DNA from 3 places in the Kitasatospora sp. NPDC057542 genome. Region 3 is predicted to be linked to each of the others. Evidence: riboswitches for the same ligand, from Rfam matches in the RefSeq annotation. Region 3 holds a riboswitch; each other region holds the start of a gene.

Region 1 (4,874 bases), on a different contig from region 3:
CCCCGAGGGCACCCTGGCTTTCCGTCGCGGCGCCTTCGTCTGCACCGTGAACACCACCGGCGAGCCGGTGCGGATCGCGGCCCCGGGCACGCTGTTGCTGGCCTCGGCGGACCTCGTGGTGGACGGTGGCGAGACGGTGCTGGCTCCGAACAGCACCGGCTGGTGGGCGGTCTGACGTGGTTGGAATAGGCTCTGGGACCGTGACTACGGCGCGACTCTCAGACATCGCGGCGCAGGCGGGGGTCAGTGAAGCCACCGTCTCCCGCGTGCTCAACGGCAAGGCGAACGTTTCCGCCGCCACCCGGCAGACCGTGCTGGCGGCGCTCGACGTGCTCGGGTACGAGCGGCCGACCCGCCTTCGCCAGCGCAGCGCCGGGCTGATCGGACTGATCACGCCGGAGCTGAGCAACCCGATCTTCCCCGCGCTGGCCCAGGTGATCGAGCAGGTGCTCAGCCGGCACGGCTACACCCCGGTGCTGTGCACCCAGACGCCGGGCGGGTCCACCGAGGACGAACTGGTGGAGATGCTGGTGGACCGGGGAGTGGCGGGCATCGTCTTCGTCTCCGGGTTGCACGCCGACAGCACCGCCGACCACGACCGCTACGCCCGGCTGGCCGGGCGCGGGGTGCCGTTCGTGCTGATCAACGGCTACAGCGAGAAGATCGACGCGCCGTTCATCTCGCCGGACGACCGGGCCGCGATGTGGATGGCCGTCCAGCACCTGGCCGAACTCGGGCACGAGCGGATCGGGCTGGCCGTCGGTCAGCGCCGGTACGTGCCGGTGCTGCGCAAGATCGAGGGCTTCACGGCGGCGATGTGCGAGGTGCTCGGACGCACCCGGGAGGAGGCCGAGAACCTCGTCCACCACACGCTGTTCAGCGTGGAGGGCGGGCACGCGGCGGCCGGCGCGCTGCTCGACAAGGGCTGCACGGCGATCGTCTGCGGGAGCGACATGATGGCGCTCGGGGCGATCCGGGCGGTGCGGCAGCGCGGGCTGTCGGTGCCGCAGGACGTGTCGGTGGTCGGCTTCGACGACTCGCCGCTGATCGCCTTCACCGAGCCGCCGTTGACCACGATCCGCCAGCCGGTCGAGGCGATGGCCACGGCGGCGGTGGACGCGCTGCTGGAGGAGGTCGGCGGAAACGCGGCCCAGCGCGGTGAGTTCATGTTCCAGCCGGAGCTGGTGATGCGCGGGTCCACCGGGGCCTGCGCGCGCTGAGCCCCGGCCGCCACGGTCGAACGAACGGGCCCCGGAGGGCGGTTGCTCTCCGGGGCCCGTTCGGCGTGCGCGCGGTCGGCCGTCGCGGGCCCTCAGGCGGTCAGCCCTCCTGGGTGGTGGGGCGGTCGACGGTCAGACGGTGTCCGTCGGCGGCCTCGCCGGTACGGGTCTCGGTGCGGCGGCCGCGGGCCAGGTAGTCGCGCAGGACCAGTTCGACGGCGTCCTGGGGGTTCTTGGTACCGGAGAGCATCATCGCGTCGATCGCGAGGTTCGCGTCGAGGGTGACGGTGACCTGGGCCATGTGACTCCTCCTCGGGTGCAGAGCAGCAGCATGCCCGTTGGGGCGGGGATCCACCACGGGATATGGCGGAACCGCCGGAGGGGGACCCCGAACCGTCGGCGGGAACGCCGGAACCCCCGGAGAGGAGCGACCAGACTCTCCCCGGGGGTGGTGGGTGGTCAGCGTGCGGATGACGACCGGCGGGTAACAGGTGACAGATGACAGATGTTGAAATCTGTTATCTGTTCTTCGTTATCCGTCGGCTGTCACCGGTTGCCCGCCCGCCGTTGCGCCGTCCTCAGACCCGGCCGGCGAAGTCCGGGGCCCAGTTGGCGATGCTCTGCTCACGGACGCCCGAGCTCGGGTTTGCGGCCTCGACGTACTTGCCGTTGCCGACGTAGATCGCGACGTGGTAGACGCCGGAGTCCTTGCCGTTGTTGGACCAGAAGAGCAGGTCGCCAGGCTGGAGGCTGTCCAGCGAGACGTGGGTGCTGGCGGCGGCCTGGTCGGCGGCGACGCGCGGGATGGAGATGCCCGCGGCGCGCAGTGCGGCTTGGGTCAGACCGGAGCAGTCCCAGCCGCCGTTGCCGGTGCCGCCGTAGACGTACGCCTGACCGACCTTCGACTCGGCGAAGGAGATCGCGGCGGCCATGCCGCTGGTGGCGGCGGGGGCCTGGGTCTGCGGAGCGGGCTTGGCGGCCGGCTTGGCGGCCGGGGCCTGCGCCTGGGTCTGGGTCTGCGCGGTCGGCCGGGCGTTCACCGCACCTCCGTTCGCGGACTGACCGGACTTCTGCGAGCGGTCGAACCAGGTGAAGTCCGAGCCGGCGGTGGAGGACCGGCCGGCCTGGCCGTTGCCGCCGAGGGACAGGTGCTGGCCCGGGTAGATGCTGTCCGGGCCCTCGGTCAGGGTGCCGCGGTTCAGCTCGTACAGCCGCTGCCAGCCGCCCTGCACGTTGTGCTGGTCGGCGATCGAGGACAGCCAGTCGCCCTCGACCACGGTGTAGTCCCCGCCCTGGACGGGCGCGGCGGGCGCGGCGGGCTTGGCGGCCGGGGTCTGGGGCTGCGCGGGCTTGGCGGCGGGCTTCGCGGCCGGAGCGGCCGGCTTGACGTTCTGCTGGACGGGCTTGGCGGCGGACGAACCGGCGGTGGAGCCCGCCGAGGTGTCGACCGAGGCGGCGGCGCCGCCCTTGGTGAGGCCGGCCTGGACGGAGCACACCGGCCAGGCGCCGGGGCCCTGCGAGGCGAGGACCTTCTCGGCGACGGCGATCTGCTGGTCCTTGGTGGCTAGGTCGGCGCGTGCCGCGTAGGTCGTGCCACCGAAGGCGGACCAGGTGCTGGAGGTGAACTGGAGGCCACCGTAGAAGCCGTTGCCGGTGTTGATGCTCCAGTTGCCGCCGCTCTCGCACTGGGCGACCTTGTCCCAGGTGGCGACGGAGGCGGCGGAGGCGGCGCCGGAGGTGAGGCAGGGGACGGTGAGGCCGACGCCCGCGACGCCGAGGGCGGCGATCACGCGGTGGGTGCGGCTGGACAGGCGAGTGCCGTTGGTGGGCAGCATGAAGACGCGGTCCTCTCCCACGCCTGCGAGGTGAGCTGTCGGATTCGGGCTGGAGTTGCCCGGCCGCGCGGTGGGCGCGGCTTCACCCCTAGCCCTGGACCGTTCCGGAGACCGGCCCGGGGCGACTTACCTGTGGGTCCCCCGCTCCTGCCGTGGTGCGTTTTCGCGCTGCCAGGACATCCGACGGCAGGACTCGGCGTTGCGGATGAACCGGGTTCGTGTGGTTACGAACGGGGAGCACGTTAATCAGACTTAAGTTCAAACTGCAAATGGCTGTGATGTACATCACGGTTTAGTCGAAACTGCCAAAATTGCAGCCAGTCATGATCGCAAATGATCATTTGTGCGCAACGCTATTGCGGGAATCCACAACTGGCTCCGCCTCAGGAAGGCCGTGACGGTGCGTCGAATTGCGGAGCGGCTTACTCGGACAGGTGGGGGAGCGGCCGCGATTCGCGCGCCTGGACGGGCGCCCCCTATTTCCTTTCAAATAGCACCAGAACGGACATTTCACTTCGTTGCCGTTCGGCTCCCGCACGGGACGCACGGGGCAAGAAGGGGAAAGCGAAGGGTCCGGAACGCAAGCCGTTCCGGACCCTTCGGTGCGCGCGAACCGGCGCGCGGTGTCGACTACTGCCCCGAGGCTCCCTCGGTGGCCGCGTGGGCGCCACGAGTGCCCTCCACGGCCCCCTCGGCCTCGGCGGCGGCCGCCGCCTCCGCCTCGGCCCGCGCCAGGTCCTCCGGGGACGGCGCGGGCAGTGCGGCCAGGTACGTAGAGGCGATCAGCTGGCCGACCGACGGGTACGCGCCCAGCGGCGCGGCCGACGGGCAGCCGGTCTCCTCGGCGGCGGTGGCGAGCAGCTCGGAGTCCGCCTCCGGGCCGATCACCAGCGGGGCCAGCGCCGGGCGCTGCGAGCCGGTGTCCTTGAGGTGGTTGACGGCCGCGGCCACCGAGCCGGGCACGTCGAGCGCGGCGGCGACGACCGGCACGGCCAGTCGGGCGGCCAGCAGCACACCGGTGATGCCGGCCGCGGCGGCCGCGTCCTCGCCGCCGACGGTGGTCAGCACCACGCCGTCCGCGGCGGTCGCGATGGCGAACAGCCGGGCGCGGTCGGCCCGGGCCAGCCCGGCCTCGGACAGTCGGACGTGCACGGCCTCGGCCAGCAGCGGGTGCGGGCCCAGCGGGTCGGTGACGGGCGCGCCGTACTCGGCGGCGATCGCGTGAAGCTCGGTCAGGAAGGTGTGTGGGCCGGGCACCAGCGGCACCAGGACGGGCGTCGGCAGCCCGGCCTCGGCGGCCAGGGTCAGCAGCTCGGCCACGGTGCGGTCCTCGCCGCCGGGGCCCTCGGTGCCGTCGCCGGCGAGGTAGCCGACCGCGGTCTGGACGCCGTTCTGCTCGGTGCGGACGATCGAGAGCAGCTCCTCGACGACCGAACGGGACTCGGGCCCGGCGGTCGCGGGCACGGCGAGCACCAGGGCCGGGGCGCCGGCCGGGATCTCGGGGCGCTCGGGACGACGGTGGCGCCCCCGCGCACGGGAGCCTGGGGTGCGGACGGGCAGTGGCGCGCCCGGGATGGCTGCGGTGCTCATGCCGGAGATCGTAGGACATCTGCCCGTCCGGCTTGCAGTCGGCTGCCGTTCGGGTTTCGCGTGGCCGCCGCGCGGACTCGGTGCGTCTCCGAAGCCGGTCCGGGCCTATTGCCTACAATCCGGACATTCCTCGCCCAGCCCGCTCGCAGTCGCCGGTGGTCGCACACGACGTAATCCGAGGGGGCGGGCGTTGCATCTGTGGCGCGTGAGATGTCTCACAGCATAGGGG
Region 2 (4,874 bases), on a different contig from region 3:
GGCCTTCGCCCGCTGGGCGGAGATCTCGGCGCGCTGGGAGATGAACTGCCGCGTCGGGTAGGCGAGGATCGCCACCAGCGAGCAGAGCACCAGGACGAGGACGGTCGCCCGGCTCGTGAACCGGGGCCGGGCCGCCAAGCCCGGGATCCTCCAGCCAGCCATCTCCCGTATCCCCTCCTGGTCGCGACGGTGCCCCGCCGTCCACCCTACGGGGTGAACGGCGGGGCACCGGTCAGGCGTGCGCTACCGGGAACGCCCGGCCCTCGTGCTTGCCGTGCTCGACAGTCCGCGTGGCGGTGCTGATCACTCCGCGGAGCGGAAGCGCGGGAAGGCGCCGCGGCCGGCGTACTCGGCGGCGTCGTCGAGGATCTCCTCGATGCGCAGCAGCTGGTTGTACTTGGCGACGCGCTCGGAGCGGGCCGGGGCACCGGTCTTGATCTGGCCGCAGTTGGTGGCGACGGCCAGGTCGGCGATGGTGACGTCCTCGGTCTCGCCGGAGCGGTGCGACATCATGCAGCGGTAGCCGTTGCGCTGGGCCAGCTCGACGGCGTCCAGGGTCTCGGTCAGCGAACCGATCTGGTTCACCTTCACCAGCAGCGCGTTGGCGGTGCCGGTCTCGATGCCGCGGGCCAGGCGGGCCGGGTTGGTGACGAACAGGTCGTCGCCGACCAGCTGGACCTTGTCGCCCAGCTTCTCGGTCATGGCCTTCCAGCCGTCCCAGTCCGACTCGTCCAGCGGGTCCTCGATGGAGACCAGCGGGTAGGCGGCGACCAGCCCGGCGTAGTACTCGATGAGCTCGGCGGAGGTGAGCGCCTTGCCCTCGAACTGGTAGGCACCGTCCTCGTAGAACTCGGAGGAGGCGACGTCCAGGGCCAGCGCGACGTCACGGCCGGGCACGTAGCCGGCCTTCTGGATGGCCTCGACGATGAGGTCCAGGGCCTCGCGGTTGGAGTCCAGGTTCGGGGCGAAGCCGCCCTCGTCGCCCAGACCGGTGGACAGGCCGCGCTCCTTCAGCACGCCCTTGAGCGTGTGGTAGACCTCGACGCCCCAGCGGACGGCCTCGGAGAAGGACTCCGCGCCGATCGGGGCGATCATGAACTCCTGGATGTCGACGTTGGAGTCCGCGTGCGAACCGCCGTTGAGGATGTTCATCATCGGGACCGGCAGGACGTGCGCGTTCGGGCCGCCCAGGTAGCGGAACAGCGGCAGGTCGCTGGCCTCGGAGGCGGCGTGCGCGACGGCCAGCGAGACGCCCAGGATGGCGTTGGCGCCGAGCGAGGACTTGTCCGGGGTGGCGTCCAGGTCCAGCATGGCCTGGTCGATCAGGCGCTGCTCGGTGGCGTCGTAGCCGACCAGCTCCGGGCCGATCTGCTCGATGACGGCCAGGACGGCCTTCTCGACGCCCTTGCCGAAGTAGCGGTTCTTGTCACCGTCACGCAGCTCCAGCGCCTCGAAGGCACCGGTGGAGGCACCCGACGGGACAGCGGCACGACCCGTGCTGCCGTCGTCGAGGCCGACCTCGACCTCGACCGTGGGGTTGCCGCGCGAGTCGAGGATCTCACGGGCTACGACGACATCGATGGACGGCACGAGGCATCTCCTTGCGGAAGCAGGGTCCGGTCTGACGGTGGTGCTGTCAGCAGGACGATTGCGGAGTCGTTACGACCAGAGCCTAACCGCCCGGGCTCCCGGGGCCACGCCGACCTCGGTCCCGTCTCAGCGTGTGGCCCCACTACCCGCCGGTAGTTCACCTGCTTGCCCCAGCTTGTCCCACCGGAGCGGGCGAATGCGGACGAAGGGGACCGGTAGGACCGGCCCCCTTCGGACGTCGGGACGCAACGGCGTCGGCTCCGCGTGCGACGGCCCGGCGCCGGACATGACGGACCGGCGTCGGGCACGACGGCCCGGCGCCGGCCGCGACGGCTCAGCCGAGGTGCAGCACCTGGCCGGGCAGGATCAGGTTCGGGTCGCCGCCGACGGTGGCGTGGTTCTGCTCGTACAGCGCGCTCCAACCGCCGGACACGCCCTGGGCGGCGGCGATGGTCGACAGGGTGTCACCCGCGCGGACCGTGTAGTCGTGGCCGGCGGCCTGCGGGGCCGGCTGCGCGGCGTGCGGGGCGTACTGCGGCTGGGCGGCGGCCTGGCCGGCGTACTGCTGGTAGACGCTCTGGTGGCTGGTCCAGTACCAGGCACCGTTGTTCTGGTACCAGTACACCTTGGCGTCGGCGTCCCAGCCGGCCTTGCCGGAGAAGCCCGGGGTCTGCGGCTGCGCCTGCTGCTGCGGGGCGGCCTGCTGGACCGGCTGCGCGGCGGGCTTCTGCACCGGCTTCTGGGCGGCCTGCTTCTGCGCGACCGGCTTCTCGGCCGGCTTGACGGCGGGCTTCGGGGTCTGCTGCTTGGGGGCGGACTGCGCCTTGGCGTCCGAGGAGGTGTCGACCACGGCCGGGGCACCGCCCTTGGTCAGACCGGCCTTCTGGGAGCAGACCGGCCAGGCGCCCGGACCCTGCGAGGCCAGCACCTTCTCGGCGACCGAGATCTGCTGGGCCTTGCTGGCCTGGTTGGCCTGCGGCGCGTAGGCGGTGCCGCCGTACGCCTTCCAGGTGCTGGAGGTGAACTGGAGGCCGCCGTAGAAGCCGTTGCCGGTGTTGATGCTCCAGTTGCCGCCGCTCTCGCACTGGGCGACGGAGTCCCAGGTGGAGGCCGGGGCCGCGGAGGCGCCGGTGGCGGTGAGGAGCGGCATCGCGAGTCCGACGCCGGCCACACCGGCGACGGCGATGGCCTTCTCGGCCTGGGTGCGACGACGGTGACGGCCAGTTCCAACGAACAGCATGAAGAGGTCCCTCTCCGCACGCCTGCGAGGTGAGCTGTCGGGTTCGGACCGGGAGGTGGCCCGGCCGCCGTACGCGGAAACGATTCCGCTCGGGCGGCTTCACCCCAAGCCGTGGGGAGACGGCAACAAACCTGGTTCCCCCGCCCCTGCCCAGGGTTCTGGTCGGTTTCCCGTGGCGCGGCGGGCAGGATTCGGCGTTCCGCGTACGAGGTCCGCAGCTGCGAACTCCAGGGAGAGTAGACAGATCATCAGACTAATCACAAGCTCATATCGTCGATATCACACGAGAATTACGGCCCGTGTCCGATCGCCTACCAACGGCGGCGTTATGTCCGGATTGATGGGCGTTCACACCCTCGCCGGTAGGCGATCGGCGACGTCCGTCGCGTGACCTCAGCGCGCCGAGGGCGCGGAAGGGGCATGCGGAGGCGCGTGCGGGGAGCGGCCCTCCGGGCTGAATTCCACCGGGAGTTCGCGCAGCCCACGCATGATCAGACCGCCGCGCCAGCGCAGGTTCTCCGGGCTTTCCGCGAGCCGCAGATCGGGCAGCCGGGAAAGCAGCGTGGCCAGCGCGGCGCGCCCTTCCATCCGGGCCAGCGGGGCGCCGATGCAGTAGTGGATGCCGTGCCCGAACCCCAGGTGGGGGTTGTCGGCCCGGGCCAGGTCGAGGGTGTTCTCGGCCGCGAACCGCGCCGGGTCGCGGTCCGCCGCCGCCAGCACCACCAGCACCGGGTCGCCGACCGGGATGTCCACCCCGCCGATGGTCAGCGGCCGGGTCGCGAACCGCCAGGTCGCCAGCTCCACCGGCCCGTCGTAGCGCAGGAGTTCCTCGATCCCGGTCTCCAGCAGTGCGGTCTCCCCGCGCGCCACCGACTCCTGCAGCAACCGGCGCTGCTCCGGATTGCGCAGCAGCGCGTAGGTGCCGTTGCCGATCAGGTTGATGGTGGTTTCGAACCCCGCGAAGATCAACACGAAGCACATGGCGGCGGCCTCGTTCTCCGTCAGGTGCTCGCCGTGGTCGCTGGCCCGGATCAGGCCGGAGATCAGGTCGTCACCGAGGTCGGCCCGCTTGCGGTGGATGAGGTCCACCAGGTAGGCGCGGATGCGCTTGACCGCCCGGCCCACGCCGCCGCGCTGCCCGCCGTGGTGGCGGATCATCATGCCCGCCCAGTCCCGCAGATCGTCCTGGTCCTCGGCCGGCACGCCCAGCATGTCGCAGATCGCGTAGATGGGGAGCGGGAAGGCGAACTCGTGGATCAGGTCCGCCGAACCGCGCTGCGCGAAGCCGTCGATCAGCCGGTCGGTGAGCTGCTGCACCCGCGGCTCGAACTCGGCCACCCGGCGTGGGGTGAACGCCTTCGACACCAGCCGGCGCAGCCGGGTGTGGTCCGGCGGGTCGATGTTCAGCAGGTGGGTCATCAGGTCCGCCTGCCGCTCCCCCGGAATGCCCACCCGGCCGGTGCGGTGCGCCTGCCCGCTGTGGTGCGCCGGGTTCTTCGACAGCCGGCTGTCCGCGAGCGCCTGCCGGGCGTCCGCGTACCGGGTCACCAGCCAGGCGTCGACGCCGCTCGGCAGCGTGGTGCGGTGCACCGGGGCGTGCTCGCGAAGCCAGGCGTAGGCGGGGTACGGGTCGGCGGCGAACTCCCAGGTGAACAGCTGCGGGGCGGTGGCGTCGGAGGGCGCGGCGGCGGGACGGGCGGGGTCGGGCTGAGCTGGCATGGACCGACCGTATCCGGTGCGACGGGGGACCCTCCCTCCGGCGGGCCGCCGCTCCGCCGCCGGCGGATCGCATCCGGCGCGCCAACACCCCGTGGCACGGCCATGGACGGACCGTGGACAGCCCGTGGACAGCTCTTGGCCGACTCTTGGCCGCGGGGCGGGCGTGAGCCTGGTCACCTGAGGGGTAATCCCTGTTGCGGAGGGTCAGGACCTGCCTACGATCCTCCGCAGTACGCGTGGGCGCCGGTGCGGTGTCGTCCACAGGGAGGAGCAGGCCATGCGGGTCAGCGGGTCAGTCGTCGTCATCGCGGTCCTCGACGGCGGG
Region 3 (4,874 bases):
GGCGGCGGAGAAGTACAACGGAGCCAAGGAGCGGGCCGACCAGCTGCGCAAGCAGGCCGACCAGCTGCAGGACCAGGTGGCCCGCAGCCAGGAGCAGATGACCCAGCTCCAGGGCGGCCTCGCCGAGGTGGCGGGCGAGCAGTACCGCACCGGCGGCATCGACCCGTCCGTCCAGCTGATGCTCTCCTCCGACCCGTCCGGCTACCTGGAGAAGGCCTCCACCGTCCAGCAGGCCAGCACCAGCCAGGCCGAGGCGCTCAAGGGGCTGCTGGACCAGCAGCGCCGGCTGGACCAGGAGAAGACCGAGGCGGCCGCCGTGCTCGCCTCGCTGGACACCACCACCAAGGACCTGAACCAGGCCAAGGCGGACGTCAACACCAAGCTGAAGGCCGCCCAGGACCTGCTGAACTCGCTGAGCGCCGCCGACCGCGCCGCGCTGCGGGCCCAGCAGGCGCAGGACGACCGCGCCTCGCGCGGCAGCGACCGGGTCGACCTCAGCAGTCTGCCGCCGGCCAGCGGCTACGCGGCCGTGGCGATGTCCAAGGCGATGAGCAAGCAGGGCTCGCCGTACGTGTGGGGCGCCACCGGGTCGACCACCTTCGACTGCTCGGGCCTGATGGTCTGGGCGTACGGGCAGGCCGGCGTCTCGCTGCCGCGCACCTCGCAGGAGCAGGGCCACTACGGCACCCGGGTGCCCTCGCTGGACCAGGCCCAGCCGGGCGACCTGGTGATCTACGGCGCCGACATGCACCACGTCGGGATGTACATCGGCAACGGCATGGTGGTCCACGCGCCGCACACCGGTGACGTGGTGAAGGTGATGAAGGCCGACGCGATGTCGATCAACACCATCCGCCGGGTCTGACGGACCGACATGCCCGAGGGGCTCCTCCGGGGCCTGTGAAAAACGCCACCTCCGTGCGGGGGTGGCGTTCGGGTTTCCGGCCTCTTTGCGGCCGCATGCTGAGAACCGATCAGCCTTGCGTGTGCCACTGGTCACCATCGGTCATTTTCACAAAGGAACTTGGGTAATCTTCCGTCTTTTTTCTGACAAGGATTTGAACGGATCACGGTTCAGTTACTAGGGTCGTGCCCCGAACCACCGCACTGTCGATCGCCCAGCCAGGGTGGCGGCGGTGGTTACCGCCGAGTTCGCGAGGCAGCGGGGCAGGTCGAAGCGACTGCCCGACAGGGGAGCCCAGTTTTCGGGGGCGCTGTGGAGCGGAGCCGGGGAACCACGTTCCTCCGGGGTGAATCGGCGCCAGGTCGGCCGGTGGAACGGCCGTGAGGCGTCGTAGGGCATGCTTCCGGCCCGAACCCGTCAGCTCACCCGGTAGGCGGACGTAGGAAGAAGGAGTCCGCCTTCGTGGCGTCCCATCGTCGTCCCAAGCCCGCCGGTCGCGCCCGCGTCTCGATCCTGACCGGTGTCGCCGCCGCAGCCGTCGCCCTCTCCGCGCAGTCCGGCGCCCACGCGGACCCGCAGCCGACCAAGGAACAGGTCAAGGAGCAGGTCGACCAGCTCAACGAGCAGGCCGAGGTCGCGACCGAGAACTACAACGCCGCCCAGGCCAAGCAGCAGGAGCTGGAGAAGCAGGTCTCCGGCCTGCAGGACCAGGTGGCCCGTCAGCAGGCCCAGGTCACCGAGCTCCAGGGCGGCCTGGCCGAGATCGCCGGCGAGCAGTACCGCAACGGGGGCATATCCCCGACCGTCCAGCTGATGTTCTCCTCCAGCCCGGACAACTTCCTCAGCCAGGCCGGCACGCTGAACCAGGCCGGCAGCACCCAGAAGGGTCAGCTGAAGGAGCTCCAGGAGCAGCAGCGCAAGCTCGACCAGGACCGCAACGAGGCCCAGGGCAAGCTCGCCGAGCTGGAGTCGACCACCCAGCAGCTGAAGGCCTCCAAGGAGGAGGTCCAGGGCAAGCTGAAGGCGGCCCAGGACCTGCTCAACACACTGACCGACCAGGAGCGCCGGGCGCTCCAGCAGGCCGAGGAGAAGGCCGCCGCCGAGGCCCAGCTGAAGGCGGAGTCCGCGAAGCTCGACGCCGCGAAGGCCGCCGCCGACCGCGCCTCGCGCGACAACAGCCGCGGCGACCTCGCGAGCGGCACGACCACCGCTCCGGTGAAGGTGGCCGCCGGCAGCTCGCGCGGTGCCGCCGCGCTCTCGGCCGCCGCGTCCAAGGTCGGCAGCCCGTACGTCTGGGGTGCCACCGGCCCGGGCTCCTTCGACTGCTCCGGCCTGATGGTCTGGGCGTTCAACCAGGCCGGCGTGTCGCTGCCGCGTACCTCGCAGGCGCAGGCCTCGGCCGGCACCCGGATCGGTTCGGACATCTCCCAGGCCCAGCCCGGCGACCTGCTGATCTTCTACAGCGACGCCCACCACGTCGGCATCTACGCGGGCAACGGCCAGGTGCTGCACGCGCCCAAGCCGGGTGCGTCGGTGCGCTACGAGGCGGTCACCAACATGCCGCTGACCTCCATCGTGCGGGTCTGATCCCCGCGCGGACGCTTCCAGGCCCGGTCTTCCCCACGGAAGGCCGGGCCTGCGGCTTTTCCGGCGGGGTCGATCTGATGTCCGATTAGAGGTCGAATATTCGGGTTGGTGGGGGTTTGGACTCGCTTGCCCGAACTCGCTAACGTCTGCCACCGGACTCCCGCTCGACGGCCGCCCGTCGTGGTGCGGCGGCGGGGGTCGCACCGCAGGATTGGAGCCGCTGCCGCCATGCCCGTGCACCGCCGTTCCCAACTGCTCACCCGGGCGCTGGTGCTGACCGCGGCCGCCGCCACCGCGCTGGGCGTGGCCACCGGAGGCAGCGCCCAGGCCGCCCCCGGCAGCCCGGACCCGTCCGACCGTCAGGACGTCACGGCACAGGTGGAACAGCTGTACGACGAGGCCGAGCAGGCTTCCGAGAAGGCCAACGCGGCGCAGGAGGCCCAGCGGCGGCTCCAGGGCGAGACCACGATCCTCCAGGGCGAGATCGCCGTCGCCCAGAACCAGCTCAACGAGCTGCGCGGCGACCTGGCGACGGTGGCCGGGGCCGAGTACCGCGGCGGCGGGATGACCCAGACCGCCCAGCTGATCCTCTCGCCCGACCCGGAGGGCTACCTGGCCCGCGCCCGCACCCTGGGCCAGGCCGCCGTGCGCCAGCAGGAGACTCTGCACGAACTGGTCACCCGGCAGCGCCGGCTCGACCAGCGCCGCACCGAGGCGGCCGGCAAGCTCGCCGAGCTCGACCGGACCCGCCGCTCGCTCGCCGACAGCAAGCAGCAGATCCAGCAGCGGCTGGCCAAGGCGCAGAAGCTGTTGAACGGCCTGGACGCCACCGAGCGGGCCCGGATGACGGCCCAGGACGCCCGGGACGCCGAGCAGCGCGCCACCCGGGGCACCGACCGGCTGGACCTCGGCACCGCCCCGCCCGCCTCCGAGCGCGGGGCCGCCGCGCTGGCGGCCGCGGTGCGGATGATCGGCTCCCCGTACGTCTACGGGGCCACCGGGCCGCACGCGTTCGACTGCTCCGGTCTGATGTACTACAGCTGGCGGCAGGCCGGAGTGACCCTGCCGCGCACCTCGCAGGCCCAGGCGTACGCCGGGCAGCGGATCAGCCTGTCCGAAGCGCGACCGGGAGACCTGGTGATCTTCTACCGGGACATGCACCACGTCGGCATGTACGCCGGTGGAGGCGTGATCGTGCACGCACCCCGCCCGGGCGCCAAGGTCCGCTACGAGAGCGTCACCGCCATGCCGGTCTCCGGGGTGGTCCGGCTCTGAGCGCCCTGCCGTCCGGCCCCGCCGGCGCCACCGACCCTGCCGGCCCCGCCGACCCCGCCGAGACAGCCCGGCCCCGGCCCCGTCCCCGCCGCGTGCTGTCCCGGCGGGGTGCGCTGCTGCTCGCGGCCGGCGGAGTGGCCCAGCTGTCGCTGCAGCCGGCCGCCCCGGAGGTACGCCCGGCGCGGTCGGCGGACCGGCACGGCGAGGTGGCCGCCGCGCTCGCGGAGCGGGCGCGCTCGGCGCCGCCGTGGGCCGGGCTGCCGGTGGCCGAGGCGGGGTACCGCAACCTGGTGCTCGCCGCCTCCGGCGGGCCGGAGCGGCTGACCGCCGCCGCCGACCTGGCGGTGCGGATCGCCGGGTACGACGAGTACCCGGTGGTGTACCCGCGCCGGATCGAGCTGGTCCGGGCGGGGGACAGCTGGCGGGTCGAGCGCGAGGAGAGCGCGGGCGGGCCGCCCGCGCCGTGGGACTTCGGGCCGCTCCGGTCGGCGCCGGGCGCGCACTGCCTGGTGCTCGGGCCGGCCGCCGGCCCCGACCCGGCCGAGCTGGTCGCGGTGGGGGACCGGGCGGTGCCCGCCGTCACCGAGGTCTGGGGCGGCGCCTGGCCGGGGCGGCTGCTGCTGGAGCGGCCCGCCACCGAGGAGCAGTTCGCCCGGCTGCTGGAGGGCGACCCGGACGGCTGGACGGGCATGGCGGCGGTCACCGTGGCCGCCCCCGGCGCGCCCTGGCACACGCCCTCGGACCGGGTGCTGGTCAACCCGGAGGCGTACGGGCGGCTCAGTGACTTCGGCCGCCAGGTGGTGATCACCCACGAGACCACCCACGTCGCCACCAGGGCCGACACCCGGGCCTGGACCCCGCTGTGGCTCTCCGAGGGCGTCGCCGACTGGACCGCCTACCGCGACTCGGGCCGCAGCCCCCGGCAGATCGCCCCCGAGCTGGCCCGGGACGTCGCCGCGGGGAAGCCGCCGACCGCACTGCCCGCCGACCGGGACTTCGCCGCCGGAGCCTCCGGGATCGCCCAGGCCTACGAGCAGTCCTGGCTGGCCTGCGAGCTGATCGCCCGCGTCCACGGCCCGCAGCGGCTGGTCGCCTTCTACCGGGCGAT

The links. Region 3 has a riboswitch for cyclic di-AMP ahead of ACFU7Y_RS19105 (NlpC/P60 family protein). Riboswitches for the same ligand answer to the same signal wherever they lie in the genome.
Region 1: another riboswitch for cyclic di-AMP. It lies ahead of ACFU7Y_RS01720 (transglycosylase family protein); the one in region 3 lies ahead of ACFU7Y_RS19105 (NlpC/P60 family protein).
Region 2: another riboswitch for cyclic di-AMP. It lies ahead of ACFU7Y_RS17305 (transglycosylase family protein); the one in region 3 lies ahead of ACFU7Y_RS19105 (NlpC/P60 family protein).

What each region holds. Positions count from the first base shown of each region.
Region 1 covers NZ_JBHVFE010000006.1:14,195-19,068, reverse strand. The annotation lists gene ACFU7Y_RS01735 (alpha-amylase family glycosyl hydrolase) at 1-175, shown strand, start outside; gene ACFU7Y_RS01730 (LacI family DNA-binding transcriptional regulator) at 201-1,220, shown strand; gene ACFU7Y_RS01725 (hypothetical protein) at 1,321-1,521, opposite strand; gene ACFU7Y_RS01720 (transglycosylase family protein) at 1,799-3,076, opposite strand; cyclic di-AMP (ydaO/yuaA leader) riboswitch at 3,063-3,264, opposite strand; gene ACFU7Y_RS01715 (hypothetical protein) at 3,686-4,645, opposite strand.
Region 2 covers NZ_JBHVFE010000117.1:2,068-6,941, forward strand. The annotation lists gene ACFU7Y_RS17295 (septum formation initiator family protein) at 1-162, opposite strand, end outside; gene eno (phosphopyruvate hydratase) at 304-1,590, opposite strand; gene ACFU7Y_RS17305 (transglycosylase family protein) at 1,925-2,830, opposite strand; cyclic di-AMP (ydaO/yuaA leader) riboswitch at 2,836-3,004, opposite strand; gene ACFU7Y_RS17310 (cytochrome P450) at 3,224-4,549, opposite strand; gene ACFU7Y_RS17315 (SDR family NAD(P)-dependent oxidoreductase) at 4,827-4,874, shown strand, end outside.
Region 3 covers NZ_JBHVFE010000137.1:2,886-7,759, reverse strand. The annotation lists gene ACFU7Y_RS19110 (C40 family peptidase) at 1-865, shown strand, start outside; cyclic di-AMP (ydaO/yuaA leader) riboswitch at 1,203-1,356, shown strand; gene ACFU7Y_RS19105 (NlpC/P60 family protein) at 1,367-2,491, shown strand; gene ACFU7Y_RS19100 (C40 family peptidase) at 2,720-3,766, shown strand; gene ACFU7Y_RS19095 (hypothetical protein) at 3,859-4,874, shown strand, end outside.